2 linked regions of the Spirulina subsalsa PCC 9445 genome follow. The protein of the gene in region 1 binds, or shares a complex with, the protein of each later gene. Links are inferred from orthologs where the notes say so. Each region holds a gene or a part of one and is shown in the gene's direction. Other genes may lie near its edges.

The links.
Region 2: the proteins of uvrA (region 1) and mfd are in contact, whole or in part, in a crystal structure (PDB 4DFC), measured with the Escherichia coli proteins. The link is inferred for Spirulina subsalsa PCC 9445 from one-to-one orthologs.

Annotation. Positions count from the first base shown.
Region 1 is NZ_JH980292.1:4,671,539-4,686,918, forward strand. Bases 4,593-7,983 are described here. They hold uvrA (excinuclease ABC subunit UvrA), read left to right. Parts: upstream 4,593-4,903; coding sequence 4,904-7,783; downstream 7,784-7,983. Other genes in these bases: SPI9445_RS0121305 (formylglycine-generating enzyme family protein), read right to left, coding at 4,593-4,730; SPI9445_RS0121320 (response regulator), read right to left, coding at 7,828-7,983. In the rest of the region: SPI9445_RS0121290 (TetR/AcrR family transcriptional regulator), read left to right, coding at 1-91; SPI9445_RS0121295 (protein kinase domain-containing protein), read left to right, coding at 136-2,316; SPI9445_RS0121300 (hypothetical protein), read right to left, coding at 2,419-3,804; more of SPI9445_RS0121305, read right to left, coding at 3,879-4,592; more of SPI9445_RS0121320, read right to left, coding at 7,984-8,202; SPI9445_RS29450 (response regulator), read right to left, coding at 8,845-9,366; SPI9445_RS0121330 (Tex family protein), read left to right, coding at 9,479-11,668; SPI9445_RS0121335 (universal stress protein), read right to left, coding at 11,798-12,652; SPI9445_RS0121340 (hypothetical protein), read left to right, coding at 12,913-13,212; transcriptional repressor LexA, read left to right, coding at 13,473-14,129; SPI9445_RS0121350 (DMT family transporter), read right to left, coding at 14,186-15,160. UniProt on the Escherichia coli protein: The UvrABC repair system catalyzes the recognition and processing of DNA lesions. UvrA is an ATPase and a DNA-binding protein. A damage recognition complex composed of 2 UvrA and 2 UvrB subunits scans DNA for abnormalities.
Region 2 is NZ_JH980292.1:5,054,424-5,070,451, forward strand. What follows is about bases 6,649-10,687. They hold mfd (transcription-repair coupling factor), read left to right. Parts: upstream 6,649-6,998; coding sequence 6,999-10,487; downstream 10,488-10,687. Other genes in these bases: SPI9445_RS0123065 (ABC transporter substrate-binding protein), read left to right, coding at 6,649-6,721. Outside these bases: SPI9445_RS0123040 (DUF1499 domain-containing protein), read left to right, coding at 1-357; SPI9445_RS0123045 (rhomboid family intramembrane serine protease), read left to right, coding at 462-2,021; circadian clock protein KaiC, read right to left, coding at 2,044-3,609; circadian clock protein KaiB, read right to left, coding at 3,827-4,129; SPI9445_RS0123060 (circadian clock protein KaiA), read right to left, coding at 4,199-5,215; more of SPI9445_RS0123065, read left to right, coding at 5,438-6,648; SPI9445_RS0123075 (PCP reductase family protein), read left to right, coding at 10,707-10,862; SPI9445_RS0123080 (ABC transporter ATP-binding protein), read left to right, coding at 10,902-12,650; SPI9445_RS0123085 (helix-turn-helix domain-containing protein), read left to right, coding at 12,793-13,368; purE (5-(carboxyamino)imidazole ribonucleotide mutase), read left to right, coding at 13,424-13,957; SPI9445_RS0123095 (adenylate/guanylate cyclase domain-containing protein), read left to right, coding at 13,994-15,661; SPI9445_RS0123100 (PP2C family protein-serine/threonine phosphatase), read right to left, coding at 15,667-16,028. UniProt on the Escherichia coli protein: Couples transcription and DNA repair by recognizing RNA polymerase (RNAP) stalled at DNA lesions. Mediates ATP-dependent release of RNAP and its truncated transcript from the DNA, and recruitment of nucleotide excision repair machinery to the damaged site.

The DNA of each region.
Region 1 (15,380 bases):
CTCCCCTAAAGCTATGAAGGAAATGGCGGAAGGCATTGCGGACATCTTTCTTAATGGAGTGTTACAACCCGACAAGGGAGAATCTCCGTGAAATTTGGGATCTCCGGTTGTTGGTCGCACAACAAGTGTTAGATTTTGTTTAACCCTGTTTTGCGACTCTCCATGAGTTATTGTATCAACCCGTCCTGTCCTCATCCTCAAGACTCCACCCTGACGGATCAAGTGGTTTGTCCTCATTGTGGCTCATCCCTGGTCTTGTTGGGACGTTATCGTGTGATCAGTCTTCTGAGTACCAATAGCGGGTTTGCGGTTATTTATGAGGTGGAAGATGGTACAACCCGTAAGATATTAAAAACGCTACAAACACGCCACAACGAGAGCAAAAAGGCCGTTGAATTGTTTAAACAAGAAGCGGCGGTTTTAGGTCAACTGGATCATCCGGGGATTCCCCAAATTGATCCACCGGGTTATTTTCAGTTTTTCCCCAAAAATTCGTCAGAACCGATCCACTGTTTTGTTATGGAGAAGATCGACGGACCGACCCTTTATGATTGGATGTTACAGCAGGGTCATTTGCTCATTAGTGAACAACAGGCGATCGCTTGGTTAGAACAAATTGCCCAAATCCTCCACCTCGTCCACCAAAAAAACTACTTTCACCGGGACATCAAACTACAAAATATTATGCTGCGCTCCACCGGACAGTTAGTCTTAATTGACTTCGGCACAGCGCGGGAGATGACCTACACTTACTTAGCCCAGATTGGCAGTTCCGGCAATATTACCCGCATTAGTTCCGCCGGATATACCCCCCCAGAACAGGAAAAAGGCCACGCAGTACCCCAATCAGATTTTTATGCCCTCGGGCGGACATTTGTTTACCTACTCACCGGACGAAAACTGACCGACACTGATATTTACAACCCCTTTACCGATGAGTTTTGTTGGCGAGAAAAAGCCTCGGATATTTCCCCCCAGTTCGCTAATTTTATTGACCATTTAATGGCACATCGCGCCATTGATCGTCCTAAAGATACCCAAGAAATTTTAGATACTTTACGCGAGATTAAAAAACATCTTGCAGATCCCGCGACAACGGCCACAACGCTCCGTTTACCTGCAACTAAGATCCAATTTTCTCCCGACAGTCCCACCCTCCCGGAATACAAACCTCCTCGGAAAATTCCTAAGATTTGGTGGGGGCTAGGATTAATTGGTTTAACACTACTAGGGGGGTATGGAATTTGGGAGGGTTATCATTACCTAACCTTGGAGAGTTCCCCCCCCGAAGTTGTGCAGGAAGTGGCCACAGCTAAAAGCTTCCAAGGTCATCAGAGTTTAGTCAATGCGATCGCCATTAGTCACAACAATCAAATTCTCGTCAGTGCCAGCGAAGATCAAACCCTGAAAGTGTGGGATCTCAACAGAGGAGAACTCTTAAAAACCCTCACCGGACACACCAGCGCCGTCCGCGATGTAGTCCTCAGTGATGATGGTCAATTTGTCATCAGTGCTAGTTCTGACCGCACGATTAGAATTTGGGATTTAAATACCGGAGAAGTTCGTCATAACCTAACAGGTCATGCCAGTTTTGTCAACCATGTAATTCTGTCCCAAGACCAGCAAATTTTAGTCAGTATTGGCACCGACCGAACCTTACGGATTTGGGGCGTAGAAACCGGGGAAAACCTGCACACTCTGACCGGACATACCAGTTTTATTAATGATATGTTGATCAGTTCTGACGGGACTCAATTAATCAGTGCTAGTGCAGACCGAACCTTGAAAATTTGGGACATTGCCACGGGGGAATTATTACATAATCTCGTCGGACACGCCAGTTTTGTTAATCGCTTAACCCTCAGTCCTGATGGGCAATTTGTCGCCAGTGCCAGCGCCGATCGAACCGTGAAAATTTGGAACATTACCACAGGGGAATTGCAAAAAACTTTAAGTGGACATACCAGTTTTGTCAATGATGTAGTGATTAGTCCTGATGGTAAATTAGTGGCTACAGCTAGCGCAGACAAAAGCATTAAAGTGTGGAATTTTGCCACAGGAGAGGAACAATATACCCTAGATGGTCATGCCAATTATGTCAATCGTTTAGCCATCACCCAAGATGGTCAAACTTTAATTAGTAGTAGCGCCGATCAAACAATTCGCTTGTGGGATTTATCAACAGGGGAAGTCAAGCGGGTTTTAAGTGGACATAATGCACCGATTAATGATTTTGCACTCAGTCGAGATGAACGATATATCGGCACGGGAAGCGAATCTTCCCAGATTATGGTCTGGACTATTAATCGGGAATAGGGAATAGGCAAGAGGCAACCTTGACCCGTTAGACCTAAAGTTAGCAGTCAACGGCACCACCTCACGCCCTCGCAGGTGGGGAGAGCTTCAACGGTGGCAGTTTTAAAATAATTTGCGGTTTAAAAATTGCCAGAAGTCCAGCAATAATTCCTCAATGGCCAACATGATGGCATCGAAAAAATGAAGGAGGCGCTCTAAGGGGTGTTGAACATAGCCAATGGGAGTGACTTCTGTTTCAATCCAATCGGGTTGATACTCTGGTGAGTTGCCGGAATGGCCTGATCTTGCCAGATGTACGGAGGAGGAGGATTTTGGGGGGAGGGGCTTTTTGAGACGGGAGGGGAACCAGGGGGGGCGGGGGAACTGGCGGGGGGCGGGGGCTGACATTTCTCCTAATTCTAGGGGATCTTCCAACTGGGGACGCTGAGGAACAAAGGTTTCGGGTTCTATTGGGCCTTGATATAGGTCTTCCCAGGTTAACCAAGGGGTGGCTACAACGGAACGAGTGGGGGGGAGATCGGTGTTAGGTTTTAAGGGTTTGGGGCCGAAAAAGTAGGCGATCGCACCCTGAATTAAAACGATAATCTCCCAAGGTTCTAACTCCCCGGTTTCGATGGTTTCTCGGCGATGGATTTGTTCCCAAGCTTGGGCGACTTTATCACTCCATTGATCCTGTTTGACCTCCCAGAGGGCAATTTTGGCATCCAAACGACTGAGCAATCCCGGATGATCCGGTTGGAGAGGTTCTAGGATGTCTCCTAATGGCAGGGTGGGTAAGGGTAAGGGGAGGGGATTGGGGCGAATCGGCTGTAGGGATGACATCATCTGCTCGGAAACCACTTCAATGGGAACGAGATGTGCCTCCCCAAAAACATTGGTTGTCACCGCGACAGGGCTTTTTTGCATCCAGCGCATGAACTGCCAAAAGCGTCGCAGGAGGGGGAATACTTGGGGATTATCGGTTAGGGTGTGGGGAATTAAAAACCGTTGACGTTCCACCCGTTGCAGATACTGTTGATAGGCATAATCGGCCATTTCCCAGAGAATATGCTGTTGAAGCTGTTGCTGTTGTGGGGGGGTGAGGATATCTAGGATTTGATTTTCTGGTGTGACTAAAACAAGGGCTTGTTCCTCCAAGGTACAAGCCAACCCCTGAAGGGCGGGCATTTCCCCCTGTTCTGGGTCTGCTAATAAACAGGACTGGGCGATGAATAACAGATTGCCTAGAGGTTGATTAGTGTCGGGGGGGGGATTGCTGCCGAGGGGGGGCAAACTGGGAGCATTGGCTACTTTTTGGGCGAAGGCAAAGCCCACACCGCGCCCTAGTTGGGTGAGTAAATAGAAGGGATAAACTAAGACCTGTAAGCCCCAAACGGCGGCTAGTTTGACTGAGCGCGCTGTTTGATCAAGGCGATCGCGCCAAACAATCCGTTGTTGATTAATAAAATTAAACAGACGACTTTGATAAGGACGCTCTGGGGCAGGCATAACATTTTGATTCCCTCCAATTTGTCCTAATTTTGACATACTCTCCTGCCTGAAGGCTGAAAATTCTCCAAACATCACATTCTGTTGGAGGCGACGACACGGAAACCGATGTAGTCGTACTTAAGGTGAGGGGGACAACTATCACGACAAGCTGAACGACAGAACTCCGGTAGATTAAGCCAAGAACCGCCGCGTAGAAGCTTTTTAGGGGATCGGTTTTGTTCTAATAATTGTCTTAATCCAGTGCTGTGATATTGAGCTTTAGAGTGATGATTGAGCCATGCTCTTCCATCCTTGGGCGCACCTTGATAATGGTCATGCCAATCATCTAAACACCACTCCCATACATTGCCGTGCATATCATCAAGGCCCCAAGCATTGGGCGCGTTGAAGTGACCGACGGGGCTTGTTTTGCGCCCCGTTTTCCCCAGATTTTCCCGGTCATAGTGGCGACAGTTAGCGACTTGGGGGGAGAGAGTCAACCCAAAGGAGTAGGGTGTGGTGGTTCCGGCACGACAGGCATATTCCCATTCCGCCTCACTGGGAAGACGGTAGAATTGACCCGTGGCTTGATTTAAGCGCAGACAGAATTCTAGACAGTCTTCCCAACTCACTTGTTCTACGGGGTGGTTTTGACCTTTGAATTGAGAGGGGGCCACATCAAGGGAATGCACTACTGGGGGCAGTTGGGCGACAATGCGCCATTGTTGTTGGGTAATGAGGGTTTGACTGATGAAAAATTCGGGTAGGATGACCCGATGTTGGGGGCCTTCGCTGCTGTGTCGCTCGGGTTCGTCTTCAGGAGATCCCATCATAAATTCTCCAGCCCGAATAACTATCATGGCTAAGTCTAATCCCCCGACGGTTTCTCTGTAGCCTTGGGGCTGTAACTTTTGCTCTTGGATGCTCTTTTCTGAGTCATTCATCGTTCAAATTGGCGGCATCAACACAGGGAATCGGGAATAGGCAATCATTATCAACTCCCCCTCCCCCCTGCTCCCCCCACCAGTAAGCCCTCCTTCATCATTGCTGGGAAGAAAATCCCTCATCAAGATACAATTGTAAACGGATTGTTACATTTTTCCTCATGTCCCACACGATGAACCTGTCCGATAACTTACCTGATAGCAAGGGGAAATCCTCTAATCTACGAGAACGCAATTTAATCTGTATCCGGGGGGCCAGACAACATAATCTGAAGAATGTGGATCTGGATTTACCCCGCGATCGCTTGATTGTGTTTACAGGGGTGTCCGGATCGGGGAAATCGTCCTTGGCGTTTGATACCATTTTCGCGGAGGGACAACGGCGTTATGTGGAATCCCTCAGTGCCTATGCGCGGCAGTTTTTGGGACAGTTGGATAAACCGGATGTGGATGCCATTGAGGGGTTAAGTCCGGCCATCTCCATTGACCAAAAATCAACCTCCCATAATCCTCGCTCAACGGTGGGGACGGTGACGGAAATTTATGACTATTTGCGCTTATTATTTGGGCGGGCGGGAGAACCTCACTGTCCCCACTGCGATCGGAATATTGCCCCCCAGAGTATTGATGAAATGTGCGATCGCATTATGGAACTCCCGGAACGCACCAAGTTTCAAATTCTCGCCCCTGTGGTACGAGGGAAAAAAGGCACCCACAAAAAACTACTCTCGGGGTTAAGTTCGGAAGGGTTTGTGCGGGTGCGGATTAACGGGGAAGTGCGAGAATTGAGTGATGCCATTGACCTGAACAAAAACCACAGCCACGATATCGAAATTGTGATTGATCGGTTAATCACAAAACCGGGCATTGAGGAACGTTTAGTAGACTCCCTCAGCACCTGTTTAAAACGCTCCGAAGGCACGGCCATTATTGCCATTCAACCCGACGAAAGCGAGGAAATCCCCCCCAAAGAGTTGATTTTTAGTGAAAACTTTGCCTGTCCTGAACATGGGGCCGTGATGGATGAACTGTCTCCCCGTTTGTTCTCCTTTAACTCCCCCTATGGTGCTTGTCCCCATTGTCACGGTATCGGCAGTTTACGCACCTTCTCGCCGGATTTAGTCATTCCTGACCCCAGTCAGCCCTTATATAGTGCGATCGCCCCTTGGTCCGATAAAGATAATGCCTACTATCTCTCCATACTCTTCAGTTTGGGGGAAACCTTCGACTTTACCATCCAAACCCCTTGGGAAAAACTCACCCCTGAACAAGAGCAGATCCTGTTCTATGGCTGTGAAGACCCCATCTTAATCCAAGCCGACACCTACCAAGGAAAAGGCTATTATCGCAAGTTTCCCGGCATTCTCGCCATGTTGGAGCGCAACTATGAAGAAACCAACTCGGAAACCTACAAACAAAAACTAGAGCAGTACATTGTCTTTCAAACCTGCGAAGTCTGTCACGGCAAGCGCCTAAAACCCGAATCCTTAGCCGTCCGTTTAGGAAAATATCACATCGACGAGTTAACCAGTGTGTCGGTGCGGGATGCCCTAGAACGGGTGAATCAGATGGATTTGACCCCCCGACAGGCCCTAATCGGGGAACTCGCCCTCAAGGAAATTAAAGCCCGTCTCCAATTCCTCTTAGATGTGGGCTTAGATTACCTGACCCTAGACCGGGCGGCCATGACCTTATCCGGGGGAGAAGCCCAACGGATTCGTCTGGCGACCCAAATTGGGGCGGGTTTAACCGGGGTGTTGTATGTATTAGATGAACCCAGTATTGGGCTCCACCAACGGGATAACGGGCGCTTACTCCTGACCCTGCAAAAATTGCGGGATTTGGGCAATACCTTAATTGTGGTAGAACATGACGAGGACACCATCCGGGCGGCCGATTATTTGGTAGATATTGGCCCGCAAGCGGGAGTTCACGGGGGAGAAATTGTCTGTCAGGGGGATTTAGAAACCCTGTTAAATACCGAAGCCTCGCTAACGGGAGCCTATTTGTCCGGTCGAAGGGCGATCGCCACTCCCCCAGAACGACGGAAGGGAAACGGGCGCTCCCTAATCCTCCAAGACTGTTCCCGGAATAACCTCAAACACATTACCGTAGAAATTCCCCTGGGAAAATTAGTCTGTGTCACAGGGGTTTCCGGTTCTGGCAAGTCCACCCTGATTAATGAACTCCTCTATCCTGCTCTACAACACCATCTAACCAAAAAAACCCCCTTTCCCCCAGACTTAGGCGAGATCAAAGGTCTAAACGCCATTGATAAAGTGATTGTGATAGATCAATCCCCCATCGGACGCACCCCCCGTTCCAATCCAGCCACCTATACCGGGGTTTTTGATGTGATTCGGGCGATTTTCGCCGAAACCATCGAGGCCAAAGCGCGGGGGTATAAACAAGGTCGTTTTTCTTTCAACGTCAAAGGAGGACGCTGTGAAGCCTGTTCCGGCCAAGGGGTGAACGTGATTGAAATGAACTTTTTGCCTGATGTCTATGTGCAGTGTGAAGTATGCAAAGGGGCGCGTTATAACCGGGAAACCCTGCAAGTGAAATATAAGGGCTTTTCCATTGCCGATGTGCTGAACATGACCGTAGAAGAGGCGTTAGGGGTGTTTGAGAGCATCCCCAAAGCCGCCCCCCGTCTCCAGACCTTAGTGGATGTGGGGTTAGGTTATATTAAACTGGGTCAACCCGCCCCCACTCTTTCCGGGGGAGAAGCGCAACGGGTCAAACTGGCCTCGGAATTGTCCCGACGGGCGACGGGGAAAACCTTATACCTGATTGATGAACCCACCACTGGGCTATCCTTTTATGATGTCCACCATTTACTCAATGTGTTACAGCGCCTTGTGGATAAGGGGAATTCGGTGTTAGTGATTGAACATAATTTAGACGTGATCCGGTGTGCCGATTGGATTATAGACTTAGGGCCAGAAGGAGGCGATCGCGGCGGTGAAATTGTGGCCGTTGGCACCCCGGAAACCGTTGCGGAACACTCCCATTCTCATACGGGGGTTTATCTCAAGCAGATTTTGCGATAGATGGGGATTCTTCCTTCAAAGACTCGCCAGAACCAAACCTCAACTTACCAATTCAAAACTTTAGCAATAAAATCCCCCAACGTTACGGGATCAAACGGTTTCGTTAAAACGGCATTCACTCCCAACTGGGCATAATAACGCTGTTCGGCCGCTTGTACCTTAGCCGTGAGGAAAATCACCGGAATTTGAGCCGTTAGGGGATCTTCCTGTAATTTATGCCACGTTGTTGGACCATCCATTTCTGGCATCATCACATCCAAAAGAATGGCATCCGGTTGTTCTTTTTGACACAACGCTAAAGCCTCAGATCCTGACGAGGCCGCGACTACTTCCCAGCCTTGACCAATTTCTAGACTAAGTTTCGCCACTTCTCTAATATCTTCTTCGTCGTCAATAATCAATATTTTCCGGTTGCCCATTACACCAATGCCCCATTCAACAGTTTGCGTGACTTCTTCCCGACGCTAACCGCAAGCGGTACAGCGCAGGCCTCCCCATATCACTATGAGGCTTTTCTGCTTTTACATAGGGCCTACTGAATAACACCAGACGCTAGACTCAGCAGGGGAGCAGGAGAGCGGGAATGGGGAATACTAATCAACTCCCGATTACCCAACTCTCGGACTTATTCAGCAAGCCCTACATAGGGTCTGCTGAATATCTCTCTAAGCAGTGTTACGAGGACTTTTAGCCGTTTTAAGAGCGAGAAACTGCAAGGTTTTAGGGATAAATCATCAAAAAGGCTTGCCTTTTTCCGATTCCCCCTGTTCCTTCCCGTTCCCTGTTCCCTAGCCCAGTTATTCAGCAAGCCCTACATAGTACGTGATGTCGCTGAACCCGCAACAAGAATCTCTCAGCATACCCGTTAGGATTCCTGGGAGAGTATCTCAACTAAACCACTATAGCAATTGTAGGGAAGGATGGCTGAACCTCAAGCCGAGAACTCCCACTATCCCTCCTCGATCAGATCCGGTTCAAACTCTGATTCTCGCCTTGGCTGTGATGGCGAAGATTCGTTAAAATCTTCCAGAGTGACAGAAGAGAGATAGTATCAGTTAACCTCAAAGCAAATTTTCAATACACTGATTTAAGTTAGCCACATCCAAGGGTTTGCCAATAATCCCGGCCACTCCAAGGGAGGCAAAATAATGTTGATCGAATAAGCGGACTCGTTCGAGTAGGATGATAATAGGGATTGATCTTGTCTCCGCATTTTGTTGCAACGATGTCAGGAGATCAATGGAGGAGGGTATCCGTTCAAAATCCCAGAGAATGACATCCGGTTTAGCACTTTGGGCGAGTTCTACGGCCTCGGAGGAAGCATTTGCCGTTAAAACTGTCCAAGAGGTGGTCATTTCTAAGGCCATTTGGTGGATTAGAAGTTGATCCGGGTCAGTTGTGATTAGCAGAACTTGTGTTATGTGGGAGGGATGGCAAGAAAAATGACCGGAGGGGTTGATTTGACAAGACAAACCAGAGGAAGTCACTTCTTGAGCGGAGTAAATGCTCATGACAGGCATAGTTAAAGAAGTGGGGTATAGGACAGGACAAGATACAGGACGAGCTTGAGGACGATTGGTCAACAGTTATAGTGTTGGTTGTACTGTACAAGCAATTTGTGAAAAAACTGTGAATGGGACAAGAGGACTGTTCATCAGGGTAGACAATGGGTTTGAGGAAAGAGTAGGAGGGAGAATGAGTTTTAATCCGACCGAGACGTTCACGCCGCGTCTAGAAACAAGAATCGCCGAGGAATTATCGTTGGGGGTGTCTCAAGTCAAATCGGCGTTAGATTTACTGCAAGAGGGGGCAACGATTCCCTTTATTGCTCGTTATCGTAAGGAACGCACGGGGGGCCTCGATGAAATCCAATTGCGGGAGTTGGGGGAGCGCTTCCATTACTTGACGGAATTGGAGAAGCGGAAACAGACGATTTTAGACGCGATCGCCTCTCAAGACCAACTCACCCCAGAACTTCAGGCCAAAATCCTCACCTGTAGCCAAAAAAACGAACTCGAAGACCTCTACTTACCCTATAAACCCAAACGCCGCACCCGCGCCACCCTCGCCCGAGAAAAAGGCCTCGCCCCCCTCGCTCAATGGCTACAAAGCCAAAATACCCCCCCATCTCCCCCCGTTCAATTATTATCCGCCGCCCAAGACTATCTCAATCCAGAACAAGGCATCGAACAGCCCGAAGATGCCTTACAAGGCGCCGCCGATATCTTAGCCGAGGGAGTCGCGGAACAATCAGACTATCGCGCCTATTTGCGCGACTATCTCAGCCAAAAGGGGGTATTTGTCGCCAAAATCAAAAAAGACTATCCCCCCGGAACCACCAAATTTGAAATGTATCGGGACTATCGCAGTCCCTTAAACAAAACCGCCCCTCATAACATTCTTGCCCTACTCCGGGGAGAAACCGAAGGCATTTTAAGTCTTGACATCGACTATGATGAGGCCTTTGTTCAGGACTACCTCGAAGAACAGGAAATCCACACCCGACACCCAGAACTCCGGCAATTCTATCAGGGGATGTTAAAAGATGCCTTTAAACGTCTCATGCGGACTTCTCTCCTCACAGAAGTCCGGGGACAGTACAAGAGTTTTGCCGACCGAGAATCTATCAAAACCTTTGAGGCCAATTTACGCCATCTCCTGCTGGCTCCTCCGGCCGGGATGAAACCCACCCTCGGCATTGATCCCGGTTTTCGCACAGGCTGTAAAGTGGCTGTTTTAGACCAAACTGGGCAGTTTGTGGAGTATCAGGCGATATTTCCTCATACGGGGGAGCAGAAGCGTCAAACGGCCGCTAAAACCCTACAACGATTGATTACCCAGTATCAAATTGAATTAATTGCCATTGGTAACGGCACCGCTTCCCGAGAAACCGATGCTTTTGTGGGGGAAGTCTTGGCAACATTGCCCCAAAAACCCATTAAAGTTATGGTCAATGAGTCTGGCGCTTCGGTCTATTCCGCCAGTCCTGTGGCCATTGAGGAATTCCCCGATCTCGATATTACGGTGCGGGGTGCCATTAGCATTGGTCGTCGTTTACAGGATCCACTGGCTGAGTTAGTGAAAATCGACCCCAAATCCATTGGCGTGGGACAATATCAACACGATGTAGACCAGAAACTGCTCAAACAAAAGCTAGAGGAAACCATCGAAAGCTGTGTCAACTATGTGGGGGTCGATCTTAACACGGCTTCTAAACAACTCCTGACCTTTGTTTCCGGTTTAACTCCCACCATTGCCCAAAATATCATCACCTACCGCAATCAAAACGGCGCATTCCAGAACCGTCAGCAACTCCTGAAGGTGTCTAAACTCGGCCCCAAGGCCTTTGAGTTATGCGCGGGGTTTTTGCGCATTCGCAATGGAGAAAACCCCCTCGATAATACAGCCGTTCATCCAGAAAGTTATGGTATTGTGCAGCAGATAGCGAAGGATCTCCAGTTACCCCTAGAGAATATCAGTCAAGGGACTTCCCAACTGCACCGTCTGGATCTCCAACGCTATGTTACCCCAGAGATTGGACTCCCGACCTTGCAAGATATCCTCAAGGAACTAGAAAAACCGGGACGAGATCCCCGAGATCAGTTTCAATACGCCACCTTTAAAGAGGGAATTCAGGAAATTAGTGATCTTGAAACCGGGATGGAATTAGAAGGGGTGATCACCAATGTAGTCAATTTTGGCGCGTTTGTAGATATTGGGGTGCATCAAGATGGTTTGGTACATATTTCCCAAATGGCCGATCATTTTGTTAGTGATCCTAAAACTCTTGTTAAGGTTGGGCAGGTCGTCCGGGTAAAGGTGTTAGAAGTAGATCAGAAGTTGAAGCGAATTAGCCTCTCAATGAAAGCAGTTAATCCTCGATAATCTTTAGGCTTTTATCGATTTTTGAGGATAGCTGCTTATTTTTTCGGTCTTGATTTTTTGGCATTCAACCCATACGGTAGGGGTAATTTAGGAATTACCCCTAGTCGGAGTACACAGAAAACTCAGGGGTTAACCTTCATTTTTTCGAGTTAACAACACAGGACAATTGGCATTTACCCTTACATAATCTGAAAGAGAAGTCCCTAATAATCGATCTAAATCAGGTAATGCTTTGGCCACAGAGGGACGACGATCGGGAGATCCCAATAAGAATAAATCTACATTTTTTTCGTCTACTAATTGGCAAAGTTGCTCACCGGGTTTCCCGGCTAAAACAACAGCACTGTAGGGAATACCAAAGCGTTTGACTTTAGCAATGGCGGCGGCAATAATGGGGTTGTTTTCGATTTCTGCTTTAGAAAGGGGTAATAATTTGGGGTCTAAATCTGGGTTAACCCGTGCCAAAATCAGTTCAACGCCTGTGGCACCATTTAACAAAAAGGTGGCCAAATCTAAACTACTTTGAGAGGTTTCTGATTTATCTAAGGCGACCATGACCCGCTTTAATTTACGCACATAGAGATCATCGCGCACCAATAGCATGGGACGTTTGGCCAGTTGAAAAACATATTGACTGACGGAGTTTTCCAAAATGGCTACAAGGCGTTTTAAGCCTCGGGAACCCATAATAATCAAGTCAGCTTCTACTTCCTCGGCCACTTTCAGAACTGTATCTTTGGGTTCCCCTTGACGTTTCAGGGTACTGATTTGCTCAGGATTTAAATTCAGGGTGTCTACGGCTTTAGCCAGTACCTCATCCGCTTCTGCCATTTTGCTGCTCATGGCATCCTCGGACGCTTGGGGGGGGACAATGGTTAAAACCGTGACATTGGCACCCCCAAGACTCGGCAAGTCCAGCAAGGACTGCAACATTTCTTTAGAATTTCCCGTGCCGGAATCTGCTAATAAAATCTTTTTAATCATTGCAACAATCCTTTTGTATCGGCTACAAAGTTTGTAGGTTTTATCCCTCTCTCTTTAATCTAGAATACGGTAAATGTTGACGAAGAAACTTAACGAAATGTGACTAAAGTTATAGATTTATGTCATTTTTTAAGTTTATGTTAGCATAAACACCCCTAAAGATTTCGAGGATTTTGGGGCTTTACGTCCTGAAAGTCTGGGTTCAATAAGGGTTCACGAAATCGTGTTTGTTCTGGGAATGCACTGTTTTTGTTTTGATCATGTTATCTGAGACTCATTATCTGATTCGCTCTTTACAAAATGGCCAGTATTTGGTAGCGCGTCCTCATGGTGAAATAGAGCGGACGGGGTATTTACTTTTATTTCACGAGCATTACGAAGCGTTAAGTTATTTGAATGCTCACGGGCAGGATATAGCGAGTCACTTCGCGGTGGAGTGCGTGGGGAAACCTCAAGTGCGGGGATTGCTTGACCGTTGGGGGTTTCAGGGGGTGGGCTTGGTGCGAGATCCTCTGATTCCTCAGATTGATTTTTTGCGTTATGAAGGAATGGGACACTAAGGACTAGGGGGCTGAGAGCAATCTTGGGGGATTTGTCAACGACTCCCTTCTTTCGACTACCCAAAGAGGGACGGTGGAACAGGCAGCCGTCAATTTACTATTAGTTGCACGCCTCATCCCCTTGTGGGTGGGGCAGTTGACAAAATTTTGGCTAGGGTATTTTCTTTTTAGTACTAGAGTTCTAAAATAGTAGAGAGAGCAGTTGATCTAAAAAATGCTCTCCCTATTTCTTTCAATGTACTATGATTTAACGAGAAATTATGGAACCTTTGACAAAACCGCAACGAGAACTGTATGAGTGGTTGGTGGAATATATTCACAATGCTCAACACGCGCCTTCTATTCGTCAGATGATGCGGGCTATGAATTTGCGATCGCCGGCTCCGGTGCAAAGTCGTTTGGAACGGCTGCGTTCCAAGGGTTATATTGATTGGACGGAGGGAAAGGCGCGGACGATTCGCATTCTCTACCCCCCCCAAAATCAGGGTTTGTCTATTTTAGGGGCGATCGCGGCTGGGGGCTTGGTGGAACCCTTCACGGATATGGAAGAACAGTTAGATTTGGCGTTCATGTTCCGTCAATCGAATTGTTTTGCGCTACGGGTAACGGGAGACAGCATGATTGAAGACATGATTCAAGAGGGGGATCTGGTGGTGATGAAGAAACCTCTGGCCGATGAGTTACCCAAAAATGGGTCAATTGTGGCCGCCCGGGTGGATGGCTACGGGACGACGCTCAAACGGTTTTATCTGGATGGGGAAAAAGTGACGTTACAGCCGGCTAATGCCAAGTATCCCCCGATTACCGTGAATCTGGGGAACATCCAAATTCAGGGGGTGTTAGTGGGGGTATGGCGAGATTGCAATTCTGGGTTACAGGTGAAGATGCAGGCCAGAACTGAGGCCGCGATGCTTTAGGGATTAACCTAGACCCAATTATCAATTATCAATTCTCGATTCTCGATTCTCAATGGTTAAGTCTCAGGACATCCCGCAAGGCAAGGTTTTTGAAAAATGCGATCGCCATACTGACTGGATTGAGCCAGATACATCCCCAGTAGCACCGTCCCAAAGGCAAGGGCATTAATCAGGCTTAAACCCTCGGCAAACAACATCCAAGCAATCAGTCCGGCAAATACGGGGTCTAAGAGGAGGAAAATCCCCACTAAGCTGGAGGGTAGGTGTTTGAGGCTGTAAGCTTGCAAACCTTGCCCAATCACTTGGCAAACTAGGGCTAAAGCGGCCACAGACAGCCATCCCCCTAGGGTGATGGGAAAAAGGCGTTGTTCCGTCACTAAGACGACAGGCAAGGAGAGAATCGCCCCCACCCCACAACACCAGAGGAGGATGATCAGGGCGGGGAATTTGGCGCGCAGTTTCTCAATTAACATCAAGTTAGCCGCCGAAAGGATGGCGGAAAAGAAGGCCGCTAGATCCCCGTTGAGGTGTCCTGTGCCAATTTCAAAGTCTCCGATACCCAAGGCGATCGCTCCTATCATAGCCACCCCTAAACCGACGAGAAAACGCCGATCAAAAGATTCACGCCAAAGCAGCCAAGCGCCGAGGGTGGTAAAGAGGGGGGTCAAATTATGCAGTACCGTTGAGTTGGCGACTCCTGTCAGGGTGAGGGACCAAGCCCAAAAGCCGAGACAGCCCCAAAACAGAACCCCTGCCATAATTAATAAGAGGCGATCGCATCCCGTGATGATTGGAGGCTGACGCGGTTTCACCCCCTGCACGGTGTAAATGATTGCCAGGATGACAAACGCCATCCAAAACCGATTAAAAATCGTGGAAAACGGGCCTAATTCCCGTTCACTGAGTCGAATCAAAATCGAAGCAAAGGATAACGTCGCGATCGCCAAAAACACCGCCACCAGCGCCGACACCATCGGACTGATCCTCGGCCATTGAAAGGAGGGGGAAGAAAGGGTTAAAGTTTGAGCCATATTCAGAGCAGCGAAGTAAACACCAGCGAGAAAATAAAGCCAGCATCAGTATGAGACACCCCCGACTGACAAAATTCCGCCCCACCCCTCGGAAGCAGAAAGATCCGTGTTTCTTCTGATATTAAGACCACCTCAAACCCAACGTTACCAATACAAATAATTCGTCGTCCCGTGATCTTGATACCCTATCCGGCTAATCCATCAGTTTTGTTGTTTACCG
Region 2 (16,028 bases), 380 kb from region 1 along the record:
GGACAATTAGCCCCTTGCCCCCCCACCCCCAACTGTGTCAACAGTCAAAGCAACCTCCCCAGTCAGGCCATTCCCCCCCTCACCTTTCAAGGCAATCCCGACCAAGCATTACCACAAATAGAGAATATTGTCAAGAAACTAGACCGAACCCGTATTATTACCAGCACCGATCGTTATCTTTACGCCCAATTTAGTAGTCATTGGATGGGATTTGTGGATGATGTGGAATTTGTTCTCAATCCCGAGCAGAAATGGGTCGATGTGCGCTCGGCCTCCCGTTTAGGAGAATCAGATTTAGGAGTGAATCGCCAACGAGTAGAAGAAATACGCGCTAAATTCAGCCCCTTAGAACTTTAACCCGATTGCAGTGGGGTAGTTCACCGAATACAGTTTAGGGACTCAACCCAAACTCTCTTAAACTCCCGCCCCTTGATTAGCCACGCCATCCCTTGCCCTCGGCTATGACTCTCAATCAAATTCTACTCTGGACAGTGTTTCTTTCCTGTTTTTCCCTGATGATTCGCACCCTCTATTCCAATCAGCATAGAGGGTGGAGTCTGGTGTCAGGTTCAATTTTGGGTGTCACCAGTGGTCTATTCTACCTTGCCCCCAATTTAGCGGGAATTATTGGCGGGAGTTTGTGGGCTGTGTTTCTGCTGGTGCCTTTGGTGGGTTTTGCCAAAGTCAATAAACTGATTTATCAGGAAAGATACCGGGATGCGCGGCGCTTGGCGGCTTATTTACGCTGGCTGCACCCGGCCGATGGTTGGTTAGAACAGCCTGTGATCTTAGAAGCATTGGAAATGGGGCAACAGGGGAAAATGGCGCAGGCCCTGAAGAATTTGCACCCCTACGAGAAAGCAGAAACTCCTATCGGGCGCAATGCCACAGCGTTGTTATTCCTAATGAGAGCGCGCTGGCAGGAGTTACTCCAGTGGATTCAACACACCATTCCTGAAAGCCTGCTGATTCAAGATCCCTATCTTGTCACCTACTATTTACGGGCTTTGGGGGAAATGGGGGATCTCAATGATCTACTTTGGACTATAGAGCGCTATGAACGCCATTTGCGCAAACAGGGGCAACCCATTCCCTTACATTTGGCTTGGCTCTTTGCTTTGGCTTTTTGTGGGCAAACGGAGGATGTCGGCTGTCTCTTAGGGAGTTCTCTGTCTACTCTCTCACCAAAAGTGAAGACTTTTTGGCGGTTAACCGCTCAAATGGCCACAAAACCCAATCATCCCGTTCCGAGTCAACTGGGGCAATTGCGGGATGATTGCCCTAATACGGTGTTAAATCATGCGATCGCCTGGCGCAGTCGTCACCCCCTCGCCAATCCCCGAGAAGTCCTCACTGGAGCCTCTTGGGAAATGTTATGGCGCATTAAAACTGAAGTGCGGCAAGAAGTCCGTTATGGTCAACCGTTTCTGATGACTCCTCGTAAAGCCCACGCTACCTATATTTTAATTGCCCTCAATTGTCTAGTTTTTAGTCTCGAAATTCACTTAGGCGGCAGCACTAATCCCCTCACCCTAGACCGGATGGGGGCATTAATCCCGAGTCAAGTCTGGGCGGGGGAGATCTGGCGTTTAGTGACGGCTAACTTCTTGCACTACGGCGTTCTGCACTTACTCACGAATCTGATTGGGTTATATATTCTCGGTCCCTTTGTCGAATTACGTTTAGGGTTTGAACGGTACTGTATCACCTACTTTGGCGCAGGAATTGGGGCAATGGCGGCCTTTAGTGCGATCGCCCTCACCTTTGGAGATCCAGAACAGCGCCTCGTCGGAGCTTCGGCAGCCATTATGGGCATTTTGGGCGCCATTGTAGCGATTCTTCTCCAAGGTTGGCTACGAGAAAAAAGCCACATCGCCGCCAAGCGCCTTTGCTGGTTTTTGGTCATTATTGCCTTACAAACTACTTTTGACCTGTATATCCCCGAGGTGAGTTTTCTCGCCCATGCTTTAGGTTTAGGCTTTGGGTTTACAATTGGTACGCTATTGTTGCCCAATCGTTAGGGGAAGCTATTCCCTAAGTCATTCATTCATCCCCCAAAGTTTTATCCTTCACCCCTCGAACAATACGGGATAACTCCGTTTTCTCATCAACCGTAATCCGACTTGGAGAACCACTAATAATCCGCTCATAATTGCGGAAAGAATCCCGAATATCTGGCCCTTCGGAACTAATCGTGTACTCCCGAATTCCCTTATCATGCCAAGAACCGCGCATTTTAAACACATTAATCGCCCGAGACATTTCACCACGAATTTCTACATACTGCAACATAATAATCGTATCGGTAATAGTAGAAATATGGGATTCAGTAATCGAATTTGACCCCATAAATTGATCCGTAGTATTGGTAAAAAATCCCGTAATTTCTTCCTGTTTTGCGTAGCCCGTCACCCCGATGACAAATTGCCGGAAAGCATTGTTCGTCACCCCACGTGCTAAAGCTGAGAGAGAGTCAATGGCAATCCGAGAAGGTTTAAACTGCTCAATTTCTGATTTAATAATTTGTAAGTGGTCTTCTAAACCCGCCGATTCAGGATAGGAACAGAGCAATTTTAACAATCCTTTTTTTTCCATTTCCTCAAAATTGACCCCCCAAGAACTGGCATTTCGGGAGAGTTGAGCGCGGGATTCTTCATAGGCAAATAAAATCGCCCGTTCCCCTTGGCGACAGCCTTCTTGTAAAAACTTGCTGACGAGGAGCGTTTTCCCGGTACCTGTGGCTCCAGTGGCTAAGATAATGGAATCTTTGAAGAAACCACCGCCACACATTTCATCGAGTTTCTTCACACCCGAAGAAGCGCGGACATTAGAAGAACGTTGAGTCAAACGCATTGCTCCTAGGGGGAAGATATTAATCCCATCATTGGTGATGGTGAAAGGATATTCTCCTTTCATGTGGGTTGTACCTCGTAATTTGAGGATTTCTATGGTTCTGCGTCGTCGTTCACCTTCTAATACATTGCGCAGAATAATCACATTATCCGAAACAAATTCTTCGACCCCAAAACGTGCCACTGGACCGTATTCCTCAATCCGTTCTGTGGTCATGATAGAGGTGACTTTAATTTGCTTTAAACGGGCGACTAAACGGAAGATTTCACGACGCACGACAGAAGCTGCTTCATACTGTTGAAAAACAGCCGTTACTGAGTCAATGGAAACCCGTTTTGCTTTATATTTCCGAATAGCGTATTGAATCCGCTCAATCAAAGCAGAAAGGTCAAAGTTCCCCACAACTTCTTGACCTTCTGGGTCAGGAGAAGCATCGAGGATGAAGAGTTTTCCTTGATCAATTAACTCTTGTAAATTCCAGCCAAAACTGTAGGCATTCGTGATAATATCCGAAGGAGATTCTTCAAACGTTACGAAGACTCCCGCTTCTCCAAGGTGTTTAATCCCGTTGTAGAGGAATTGGATAGCCAGTAAGGTTTTCCCTGTGCCGGACGTTCCACTCACAAGGGTTGTTCTTCCAATTGGCATCCCCCCATGACTAATTTCATCAAACCCTTCGATCATGGTCCGAATTTTACGGACTCCTAAAATGGATGTGCTATTAGAAGGGTGATCACTCGAATTAGGTTGATTCATCACTGAGTTGTTTAAGGTGTTCGGTGAAACAGAAGATGAGAAACGGATTCAAGAATCAGAAGAAAACGTTTTCATCCTAACAGAAAGATGGCAAGCTGTTGATTTAACTTTCGATTGAACTGTTAAGTCATTTGATACAGGTTGAGTAGGGGTGACTCAGTGATGGGTCTTTTCCGTTGGAGGAAACCGTGTCTTTGCCGAGATGGGGCGACCTCCCTTAAGCTTCGGTAATTTCTTCATATAATAAATCTAAACCGATTAGCACTTTTTCTCGATCGGATAAATCACCGATAATTTTCCGCACCGGGGGAGGCAATACTTTTGATAAGGTGGGCGTGGCTAGGATTTTATCCTCTTCGGCAAGTTGTGGATTTTTCAGTACATCAATAACTTTTAGAGCATAAACTCCTTGAAAATCCTGTTCTAAGATGTTTTTTAAGGTTTTCAAGGCTCGCGCTGAATTTGGGGTATTGCCAGCGACGTAGAGCTTGAGAACATAGGTTTTTTTGGACGCACTCATAGGATAACAGTTCAAAAAAAGAAAATAAAGGTTAATTTTTAGTTACTTTGTTCTACCTTGAGGTAGACTTTACTCACTAGACGTGAAGATTTCAAAGGGAATATCTTCTCGGGGGATAGAACGACGATACATTTCACAGAGGTGAGCGATGATGTCAATGAGTGCGAGACGGTAATCTAAGAGGATTTCTTCGCTGCGTCCTTCTAGCTTGAGTTGTTGGGAGAATCGATCCATCAGTTCCATGTGAATTTCCAAAATTTGTGAGACAGATAAATCCGCAAAGAAGGCTCGGTTGACAAACTGATCAATCGTTTGATTGAGGGGATAGTCTGGGATGAAGTAGTTGAGGATAATTTCACGGTATTCTACGCTCAATTCTTCGAGGAGTTCTTGCTTGTCTTTGGGGGGGAGGTTTCGCCAAAATTCTTGGGGGTTTCGTTTGTAGTAGATGCCGAGATAGCCTAGACGTTCTTTCAGTTTTTCAGCGAGTCGTCGCTGTTGGAGGAGGAGGAAGTTTGGGCAGGGTTGCTCATGGTGGGGGTTGGAGAGGGTGGGGGTTTGGGCGAAGGTGGGGGTTTGGGTGAGGGGGGAGAGTTGGACAAAGGGGGGGAGTTGGAGGAATTTAGCGATCGCCTGTTCAATGGCGTTGGTAATCTGTGCGACTTGGGTCGCCAATAACCAAACCTCTCCGGTATGATACAAGTAGGGGGATGCTCCGGGGGTGGAATGCTCAGAAATTCTATCATCTCCGGTGGTGTCCAAGAGGGAGGTATTCTGATTATCAGAGTTTCTGGGTTCAATAATCACCACAGGCAAAAGAGTCCCTTGAGTGAACAAGTGATTTAAGACCGCTAACTCCCCATCAATATTTTGTAAAATCAGGCAGTCGATCTGTTCTTTATGGTGTTCGACAAACTCCAAAAACTGAGCTTGTTGATCAAAGCGATAGCAATTATACCGTTCATGATTCAAAAAATGTTGCAAAGACTGAGCGAGTCCCTCGGTCTTGGCATAGAGACAAATACACAATTTAGGGTTCAAGAGGTTACTGGGATCGGACTCCAAAGGAGCGTTTTCATGGGTCATCAGACATAAACGGGGACATACATCGTAGGCTTGTCGTAAAAGTTAACATCAGATCGATTATACCTGATCCCCTCTCATTCTTAAGTTGTAGCTGATACTCGTAGATGATGTTTAGCATGGGGCTATGATAGCATCGGGGGCAGGCCATCGGCTCAGAGTCAAGCCGCCCTAGAAGGGCGGGACTTGTGTCCCATGAATTTTGCTTAATTGGAAGGCAATATGATGAACAAATGGTCGAAATGGTTGCGGTTGGGGGTTTTTGCTCTGTTAGGGCTTGGGGTGAGTTGGTTGGTGAGTTGTTCCCGTCCGGTGGCTACGTCGGGAACGGAGATTGAGTTCTGGACGATGCAACTCCAGCCCCAATTTACGGCCTATTTTGAGGGGTTGATTGAGGACTTTGAGGCGGAAAATCCGGGGGTTAAGGTGCGCTGGGTGGATGTGCCTTGGGAGGCGATGGAGAGTAAGATTTTAACCTCGGTGGCGGCGAATACGGCTCCGGATGTGGTGAATTTAAATCCTAAGTTTGCGTCCCAGTTGGCTAGTCGTGAGGCTTGGCTGAATTTGGATGAACAGCTTTCTGAGGATGACCAACGGCTTTATTTACCGAAGATTTGGCAGGCTAGCACTCTGAATGGGAAAACCTTTGGTCTGCCTTGGTATTTAACGACGCAGGTAACGATTTATAATCGGGCGCTGTTGGAGGCGGCGGGGATTGAAAATCCCCCCCAAACCTATGAGGAGTTGGCGACAGTGGCGCGTCAGGTGAAGGACCAAACGGGCAAGTTTACGCTGTTTGTGACCCTGATTCCGGAAGATTCGGGGGCGGTTTTGGAGTCTTTGGTCAAAATGGGGGTGACGTTAGTAGATGAGTCGGGGAAGGCGGCGTTTAATAGTCCTGAAGGGGTGGCAGCGTTTGAATATTGGGTCAATCTCTATCGGGAGGGATTATTACCGCCGGAAGTCTTGACAAGAGGACATCGTTATGGTATAGACCTGTATCAAACGGGGGAGGCGGCGTTAGTGGCGACGGGGCCGCAGTTTTTAAATGCGATCGCCACCAATGCGCCAGATATTGCTGAAGTCTCGGGAGTTGCGCCAGAAATTACCGGAGAAACGGGCAAGAAGAATGTGGCGGTGATGAATTTAACGATTCCCCGCACCACACGACACCCGGAAGAAGCGGTTAAGTTTGCCCTGTTTGTCACCAATAGTCAAAACCAGTTAGCTTTTGCCCAAGAGGCGAAGGTGTTGCCCTCTACTCAGGAAGCGGTGGCGGAGTTTATTGAGGTGCTGGAAAGTTCTAGTGAGTTATCACCCCAAGAGGAGGCGGTTTTAGTGGGGGCGAAACAGTTACAAGATGCTGAGGTATTAATCCCAGCGATGGACAATTTGAATGTGTTGCAAAGGGCAATTTATGAGAATTTACAGGCGGCGATGTTGGGGCAAAAAACTATAGAACAGGCGCTAGCAGATGCGGCTCAACAATGGGATCAAGACCAGAGTTGAGGACGTTGGGAGAGGACAAACTATGAGTTGTTCAGTTGTTTGTCCTCTATTCTCATCAGAGATTTTAGCAGGATAGGTTTAAGTGGAGTTTGAGGGCAGTCTCTACTATTTCCATAACTTCTTGGCTCAAAAATCCCACTGCATCCCCACGAATCCTTTGTTTAGAAATAGAACGCACCCTACCACTACTCATGAAATCGCTCCGGGTTGGGGCTGAATCTGTTGTCCGCTAATGTTAGAGTGGAGAATTGCCGAAGTAACTGATGATTGACGAAGAATGCCGTTCTCCTCTCTAATTCGCCACTTAATGCGATCGCCTCTCACCCAAGACCTGATCGCTAAACTCCAAGACAGGCAAAACCTCCAGTTAACTGGGATTCCCCGATTACCGAAAGGGGTAGTCGCTTCTACCCTGGCCCGGAGTTTGGGGCGCAATCTTTTGGTGGTCTGTGCGTCCTTGGAAGAAGCCGGGCGCTGGACGGCACAAATGGAAATGATGGGCTGGGATACGGTGGACTTTTACCCCACCTCAGAGGCCTCCCCCTATGACCCGTTTGACCCAGAATCGGAGATGATCTGGGGTCAGATGCAGGTTCTCTCTCACCTCACGGGAGAATCGCGCCAGAACCTCGCTATTATCACCACAGAACGGGCGTTACAGCCCCATTTACCCCCGCCAGAGGTCTATCGGGACTATGGCCTCACGTTGCAGGTGGGGAACGTATTTGGGGGGAAATTGCTAGATCGGCAACTGGCGAAACTGGGTTATGAACGGGTGGGACTGGTGGAGACGGAGGGACAATGGAGCCGTCGGGGGGATTTGGTGGATATTTTCCCGGTTTCGGCGGAATTGCCTGTACGGTTGGAATGGTTGGGGGATGAAATTGAGACGCTGCGGGAGTTTGACCCGGCCACTCAGCGCTCCTTAGATGCTCTCCCGGAGTTAGTTCTCACCCCGACGAGTTTTTCCGGTGCGATCGCCCAATCTCTCTCCTATCCCGAGGAACTCTTTTCGGATCAGGAATTAGAGCAATTACGCAGGGGGAATTATCCCGAAGGAATGCGGCGCTTTTTAGGGGTGGCCTTTAACCATCCGGCCTCCCTATTGGACTATTTAGCCCCAGAAACCCTGATTGCTGTGGATGAGGTGGAATTATGCCGTTTAAATTGCGATCGCTGGGTAGAACACGCTCAGGAACAATGGCAACTCACCCAAGAGCAATTCCCCCCCGAAACGGCCACACTTCATCACCCCTTCGCCCACTCTCTCCAACAGATTCAAGAAAAATACTATTCGCTGCAATTATCCACCCTAACTGAAGACAACCCCCAAACCCCCTTTCCTAGCATTAATTTATCCAGTCGTCCCCTGCCCACCAGTCCCCACCAGTTCGCCAAACTCGCGGAAATCTTAAGGGGGAAACGAGATATTTATAGCGGAATGAACCTGAAAGAATACGCCACTTGGCTCATTTCTGCCCAACCTTCGCGCTCGGTTTCTCTCTTACAAGAACACGATTGTCCGGCGCAATTTGTCCCCAATATCCGCGACTATCCCGCCATTGAACGGTTAGTTATTCAAAAAACCGCCATTGCTTTAAAATATTCGGGTTTAGCAGAACTGGAGGGCTTTATTCTCCCCACGTTTCGAGTCGTTATTGTCACTGACCGGGAGTTTTTTGGACAACATACCTTAGCCAGTCCCAGCTATATCCGCAAACGTCGCCGCGCTGCCTCTAAAAAAGTTGATCCAAACAAGCTCAGTCCGGGAGATTATGTGGTGCATAAAAGCCACGGGATTGGCAAGTTTTTAAAATTGGAACGGTTGGGAGATCGGGACTATTTAGCCCTGCAATATGCCGATGGTATTTTAAGAGTGCCTGCGGACAGTTTTGATAGTTTGTCCCGCTTCCAACCTGCGGCCAAAACGCGCCCCGATTTGGATAAAATGACGGGCAAGGTGTGGCAAAAGAATAAAGCCAAAATTCGCAAACTGGTTAAAAAGTTGGCGGTGGATTTATTGGCACTCTATGCCAAACGGTCTAAACAAACAGGCTTTGCTTATCCCCCGGATACCCCTTGGCAACAGGAACTAGAGGATTCTTTCCCCTACCAAGCCACCCCCGACCAACTCAAGGCGGTACAAGATGTTAAGCAGGATTTAGAACAAGATCGACCGATGGATCGGTTAGTCTGTGGGGATGTGGGCTTTGGGAAAACAGAAGTCGCGGTGAGGGCGATTTTTAAAGTCGTAACAACGGCTCATAAACAGGTGGCTTTTCTCGCCCCGACGACCATTTTAACCCAACAACATTATCACACCCTCAAAGAACGGTTTGCGCCCTATCCCATCAATGTGGGGCTATTAAATCGCTTTCGGACGGCTTCTGAACGGCGAGAGATTCTCAAACGTTTAGAAACGGGAGAATTAGATATTGTGGTAGGCACTCATCAACTCCTAAGTAAGTCGGTGAAATTTAAAGATTTGGGGCTATTAGTGATTGATGAAGAACAGCGCTTTGGGGTCAATCAAAAGGAGAAAATTAAGGCATTAAAAACCCAGGTTGATGTATTAACCCTCAGCGCGACTCCCATTCCCCGCACCCTCTACATGGCCATGTCGGGCATCCGGGAAATGAGTTTGATTACCACCCCTCCCCCCTCCCGTCGTCCCATTAAAACCCATCTCTCCCCCTACAATCCCGAAGTGATTCGCACGGCCATCCGCAATGAGTTAGATCGAGGGGGACAGGTGTTCTATGTTGTGCCGCGTGTGGAGGGGATTGAGGGGGTGGCCGCCCAACTACAGGAAATGTTACCGGGAATTCGGATTGCGATCGCCCATGGTCAATGTTCCGAGGCTGAATTAGAGTCTACCATGCTCACCTTTAGTAACGGAGAGGCGGATTTATTGGTCTGTACCACCATTATTGAGTCAGGGTTAGATATTCCCCGCGTTAATACCATTATTGTGGAAGATTCCCAACGCTTTGGACTGTCCCAACTCTACCAACTGCGGGGCCGGGTAGGACGGGCAGGAATTCAAGCCCACGCTTGGCTATTGTACCCCCAACAGGGGGGGCTGTCCGAAGCAGCCTTAGAACGGTTGCGCGCCCTACAAGAGTTTACCCAATTAGGCTCCGGCTACCAACTGGCCAGTCGAGATATGGAAATTCGCGGGGTGGGGAATATCCTAGGGGCTGAACAGTCGGGACAAATGACTACCATTGGATTTGACCTTTATATGGAGATGTTACAGGAGGCGATTCGGGAGATTCAAGGTCAGGCCATTCCCACCGTTGAGGAAACTAGCGTCGATTTAAAACTGACGGCCTTTATCCCCAATGATTATATCCCCGACTTAGAGCAGAAAATGGCCGCCTATCGTGCTGTGGCTACTGCCCATTCTAAGCGGGAATTAGACCTGTTAGCGGAAGATTGGCGCGATCGCTACGGAGAAATCCCCTCCCCGGCCTTACAATTGATTAAAATCGTACACCTCAAACAACTCGCCAAATCCCTCGGTTTCTCCCGCATTAAACCCGACGGCAATCAGCACATTGTCCTTGAAACCCCCATGGAAGAACCCGCTTGGCGACTGTTGCAAGAAAACCTCCCCCAACACCTCCGCTCCCGTTTCGTCTTCTCCCCCAAAAAAGTCACCGTGCGCGGTTTAGGCACCCTCAAACCCCAAAAACAATTAGAAAACCTCATCGAGTGGCTAGAGAAAATGCAGGGCGCGCTCCCCGACTCCCTGCCACAATGAAGAAAATGCCCAACCTGCGTTAATATTCACTAGATGACGCTTGCTGAATCAATCTGGTAGTGGGGCATGGGGAACAGGTAATAGGTAATAGGCACTCTTGCAATAGGCAATAGCCAAAAGTTTTTGCTATTCACTGCTCCCCCTCCTCCCCTCTCCCCCCTGTTCCCTGTTTCCTGTTCCCTAACCCCAAGCCCTAGACACCCCTTAAAAACATCTACTATGGAATGGACTGCCGAAGCTGAAGCCAAACTGAAAGAAATCCCTTTTTTTGTCCGTCCTGCCGCCCGGAAAAAGATAGAAAAATTTGCCCAAGAAGCCGGACAAACTCAGATTACTGTTGAGGTTTACGAACAAGCTAAAGCCAAATTTGGCTAATTCTAAATCGTCCCCTCACATCCCACTTGATGACCCTCTATGAATCAATCTAAACTTCAGAGACTCTGGAATTATGTCCGCCCCTATTGGCGCTCTGTCGTGTTCGGGGTAAGTGCCCTGTTAGTGGTGAATTTAATTGGGGTTTATATCCCCCTATTAATTCGCGATAGTATCGACACCTTAAGCGGGTCTTTAACCTTTGCCCAAATCTCTAAATATGTCTTTTTAATCTTTATTTACGCCTCCATTATGTGGGTCATTCGGATGACTTCCCGCATTATCTTATTTGGGGTCGGTCGTCAAGTGGAATATGACTTAAAACAGCGACTTTTTCAACATATTTTAAGATTAGAACCCGCCTATTTCGCCACCAATAGCATCGGGGATTTAATGAACCGCGCCACCAGTGACGTAGATAATATTCGCCGCTTACTGGGGTTTGCGGTGTTGAGTATTGCCAACGCCCTATTTACCTATGCCTTAACCCTGCCCGTCATGTTGGCGATTAATGCACGGTTGAGTTTAGCGGCTTTGGCGGTTTATCCTTTTATGTTGGTTTTGGTGCAGTTATTTAGTGATAAATTGCGGGAAGATCAGCGAGAAGTTCAGGAGAACTTATCCGACTTAAGCCAATTGATTCAAGAGGATATGAGTGGAATTTCCCTCATTAAAATCTACGCCCAAGAAGCCAACGAAACCGTCGGATTTCAACAAAAAAACGCCAAACTATTAAAAGCCAATTTAAGCCTTGCCCGCACCCGAAATTTACTCTTTCCCATTATTGAGGGTCTGGTTTATATTTCCCTGTTAATTCTGCTCTGGTTAGGTTCAGGCGCTATTGCCCAAGGAATCATCACAGTGGGGGATTTTCTCGCCCTGATTCTCTATGTAGAACGCCTTGTATTCCCCACCGCTCTCCTTGGGTTTACGATTACCACTTACCAACGGGGAGAGGTCAGTATTGACCGAGTGGAGTCGGTGTTATTAGCGAAACCTGCCATTACCAATCCTGAAGAAGCGATTACCTTACCCCCGGAATTGGTGCAAGGGAAAATTGAAATTAAAGACTTAACTTTTATCTATCCGGGAACGAAAAAACCCGCCCTGAAAAACATTTCCTGCACCATTGAACCGGGAGAAACTATTGCCCTTGTGGGATCGATTGGTTGCGGCAAATCTACCCTCGCCAATGCTATCCCGCGCTTACTGGATATTGAACCCGGCCACATCTTCCTAGATGGCTATGATGTCACGCAATTGAGGCTGAATGATCTGCGAGAGGCGATCGCCTACGTTCCCCAAGATAGTTTCCTCTTCAGTACCCAAATCCGCAACAATATCCGCTATGGGCAACCCTTAGCAGAACAGCCAGAAGTCGAAGATGCCGCCCAACAAGCCCAGATTCACCCCGAAATCCTCAACTTCCCCAGCCAATACGACACCCTCGTAGGAGAGCGAGGAATCACCCTCTCCGGGGGACAACGACAACGCGCCTCCCTCGCCCGGGCTTTGATGATTGATGCACCTGTATTAATTCTTGATGATGCCCTATCCAGTGTTGATAATAAAACCGCCACCGACATCCTCGATTTTCTCTCCCAAGGCACAGCACGGCAAACGGTGATTTTTATTTCTCACCAACTCTCAGCCGCCGCTACTGCCGATCGGATTTTTGTCATGGATCAGGGGGAAATTGTACAAAGCGGCACCCATCAGGAGTTAGTGGAACAACCGGGCCCCTATCAACACCTCTGGCAACAGCAACAACTGGAAAAAGTTCTAGAGTAGGAGGTGATGGCAAGCCAAACGGCAAGAGCAACTGTCTCCGACTGAGGCTAAAGCTATTTCAGCCAAATCTGGGATCGAAGTTTACCCCCATTAGTGGAGCAAGCCCCCATTTCCAATACAATACACCCCTAAAATACACCCCATGAAATACACCCCCAAACTTCAAGAATGGATGGAGCGCGCTAACCTGACCAGTTTTCGCCAGTTAAGCATCAAAGCTCGGGTTTCCCCCTGGTCCGTCCAACAACTCCGACAGGGTAATGTTGCCAAAATGCGCATAGAAGTCCTCTCTAAACTGGCGGCTGCCTTACACGTCTCCCCCCCTGATCTCTGGGAGGCTTTTTCCGGGCAAGAGAAGGTCAAGGCCGCTCAGGGCGCAACGATTGCCCCCCGACTGTCCAGCGAAGAATGGGAAACCCACAATTTACAAATCTTAGAAGGCTGGCTGCTGCAATGGTACACGGCCGTTGCAGCCGTGGAGAAAAACCCCGATCTCGCCGCCAGTCATTTGGTGCCGTTAGTGAGGCCTGTTGAGGAATTGATCCAAAGTTGGGGAGTGGAGGCGATCGCACCCGTTGGGGCAGAAATTCCCTATGATCCCCAGTGGCACGAGCTTATGGGCGGCTCTGCTTCCCCCGGTGATCCCGTGTGCGTCCGTTATGTGGGCTATCGCCACCGAGGGAAATTACTCCACCGGGCTAGGGTGAGTCCCTGCTAACCATTCCTCCCCAACAGACTGCTATGATGAGGCAAATCATCAGAGATTTTGATCCATGAACACCACTCAAGCCTTAGTCGGAATTATTATGGGCAGTGATTCGGACTTGCCCACCCTTGAAGCCGCGATCGCCATTTGTAAACAATTTGCTGTTCCCCACGAAGTAGCCATTGTTTCCGCCCACCGCACCCCCGAACGCATGATCCACTACGCTAAAACAGCCCACACCCGAGGTCTAAAAGTGATTATCGCCGGAGCAGGAGGAGCCGCCCATTTACCCGGAATGGTCGCCTCCTTAACCCCCCTCCCCGTGATTGGGGTTCCCGTCGCCACTCGTCACCTCCAAGGGGTAGATTCCCTTTACTCCATCGTCCAGATGCCCCGAGGGATTCCCGTGGCAACCGTCGCCATTGGCAATGCTCAAAACGCCGGATTATTAGCCGTGCAGATTTTAGCCACACACCAGCCCGAATTATTAGAAAAAGTTCAACAATATCGTCAAGACCTGAGCCAATCCGTTCTAGATAAACAGAATCATTTAGACTACATGGGCTATCAAAATTACTTAAAAACCTTTGGCTCCAATTAGTCTGAATCTGGACATTGTTTTTTAGGGGTGCGGCTTATGTCCTATTGTTTAGTCTGCCTTCCCGATACCCGACAGGAACGAAGTTTTCCCCTTCAGGTCGGCTCCAACATCATTGGGCGTTCTCCCAACAATCATATCGCGATTAAACATAACAGCTTATCCCGCCGTCATGCTGAAATTATTGTGACCCCCCATCGGGTTATTTTGCGAGACTTAAATAGTCTCAATGGAACCTTTGTCAATGAACGACAAATTCACACAGAACAGATTGTACAACCGGGGGATAAAATTGTCTGTGGCATGGTGATCTTTAAATTAATCCAGAAAGGCTTTTCTCCCTTTGCCACTAGCCCCGACTCCCAAGAACAGGGAATTGATACCCAAGGAATCCCCATTGTTCGCCAACTTTCACCCCGTCAAACTCGTATTGAAATTCAAGACATTTTAGATTCCAGTTCCCCCAGACAAACGGGATCTGCCTTGAAAATTCGGGAACAAAATGAAGCCCAACGTGCCTTAGATAAACTAAAAATTCTCCTAGAAGTCAGTAAAGAATTATCCTCTCCCGAAGACCCAGATAAATTATTAGAAAAAATTCTAGACTTATTATTAAAAATAATGAACGTGGATCGGGCTGCCATTTTAATGGTCAACGAAACCACAGGACAATTAGAACAACAAGCCGTTCGCTCCCGCTCGGGAATTTCCGTCAGCTACCAGTTTTATAGTACCCAAATCACCAACTATGTTCTACGACATGGGGATGCCATCCTCACCGACGAGGCGCGCAAGGATCAACGCTTTGAAGGATCAAACTCCATCTTAATCCAAGCCATTCGTTCCTCTATGTGTGCGCCCTTACAACCCAAGGAGGAGGTTTTAGGGGTATTATACGTCGATAATTTATCTTGTTCTAAAGCCTACACCGACGAGGATTTAGAGTTTTTAACCGCTTTGGCCAGTCAGGCGGCGATCGCCATTGAAAACGCCCGTCTCACCAACAAAATGCAAAGCGAAGCCATTTGGCGCGATAAATTAGAGCGTTTTTTCCCCTCAGCCGTCAGTCGCAAATTACGAGAAGAAGGCCATCTCGATATTATTGATACAGAAGTTACCGCACTTTTTGCCGATATTAGCGACTTTACTAGAATGTCTTCCACCATGCAGCCTCGGGAAGTTATTGAAATGTTAAACGACTATTTCAACGTCATGGTCGAAGAAATTGTTTTCGCCTACGAAGGCACCTTAGAAAAATACATTGGTGATGCCTTATTAGCCATTTGGGGCGCACCCTACCCCCAAGAAAACGACGCACAACGCGCCGTTCAAGCCGCCATTGATATGCAGTGGGCTGTCCGTCGTTTAAATCGAGAATGGGAGAAGCGCAACCGTCAACCTATTGCCATTCATATTGGCTTAAATACAGGGAAAGTCGCCGCCGGAAATATTGGCTCCCGCAAACTCATTCAGTATGCTGCCATTGGCGATACAACGAACGTCACCAGTCGCATTTGTAACGTCGCCAGAGCCGGGGAAATTCTACTCTCTCAAAGTACAATCGATCAACTTCAACCCGGACTCTTTGCCTTAGAAAAATTGCGCCCTGTACGAGTCAAAGGCAAGAGCGAACCATTACAACTCTATCGCTTAGATTGGCGACAAACCCCCGTAGATCAAACCATCGTTCACGATGCTAATTGTTAGCTTGACTATCTTTGTTTAACGATCAATAACGTAATATCATCAAAAACCTTTTGTTCTCCAATATGTTGATAAACATCCTCAATAATCTTTAACTTAATTTCTTCACTCGATTCATGCCAATACCGAGAGACTAAAGTACAGAGTCTCTCAATCCCATAATGCTCTTGCTCCAGATTTTCCGCTTCCGTAATCCCATCCGTATATAACACAATTCCATCCCCCGGTTCTAACTCCACAAAATGATGATTGATAAACTCCTTAATATCATCATGTAAACCGATGGGAAACCCTAAATCAATCGTATCAATTCTTTCAACCTTCCCTCCCTTTCTCACTACAATGGTTTCCTCATGTTGACCACTAATGC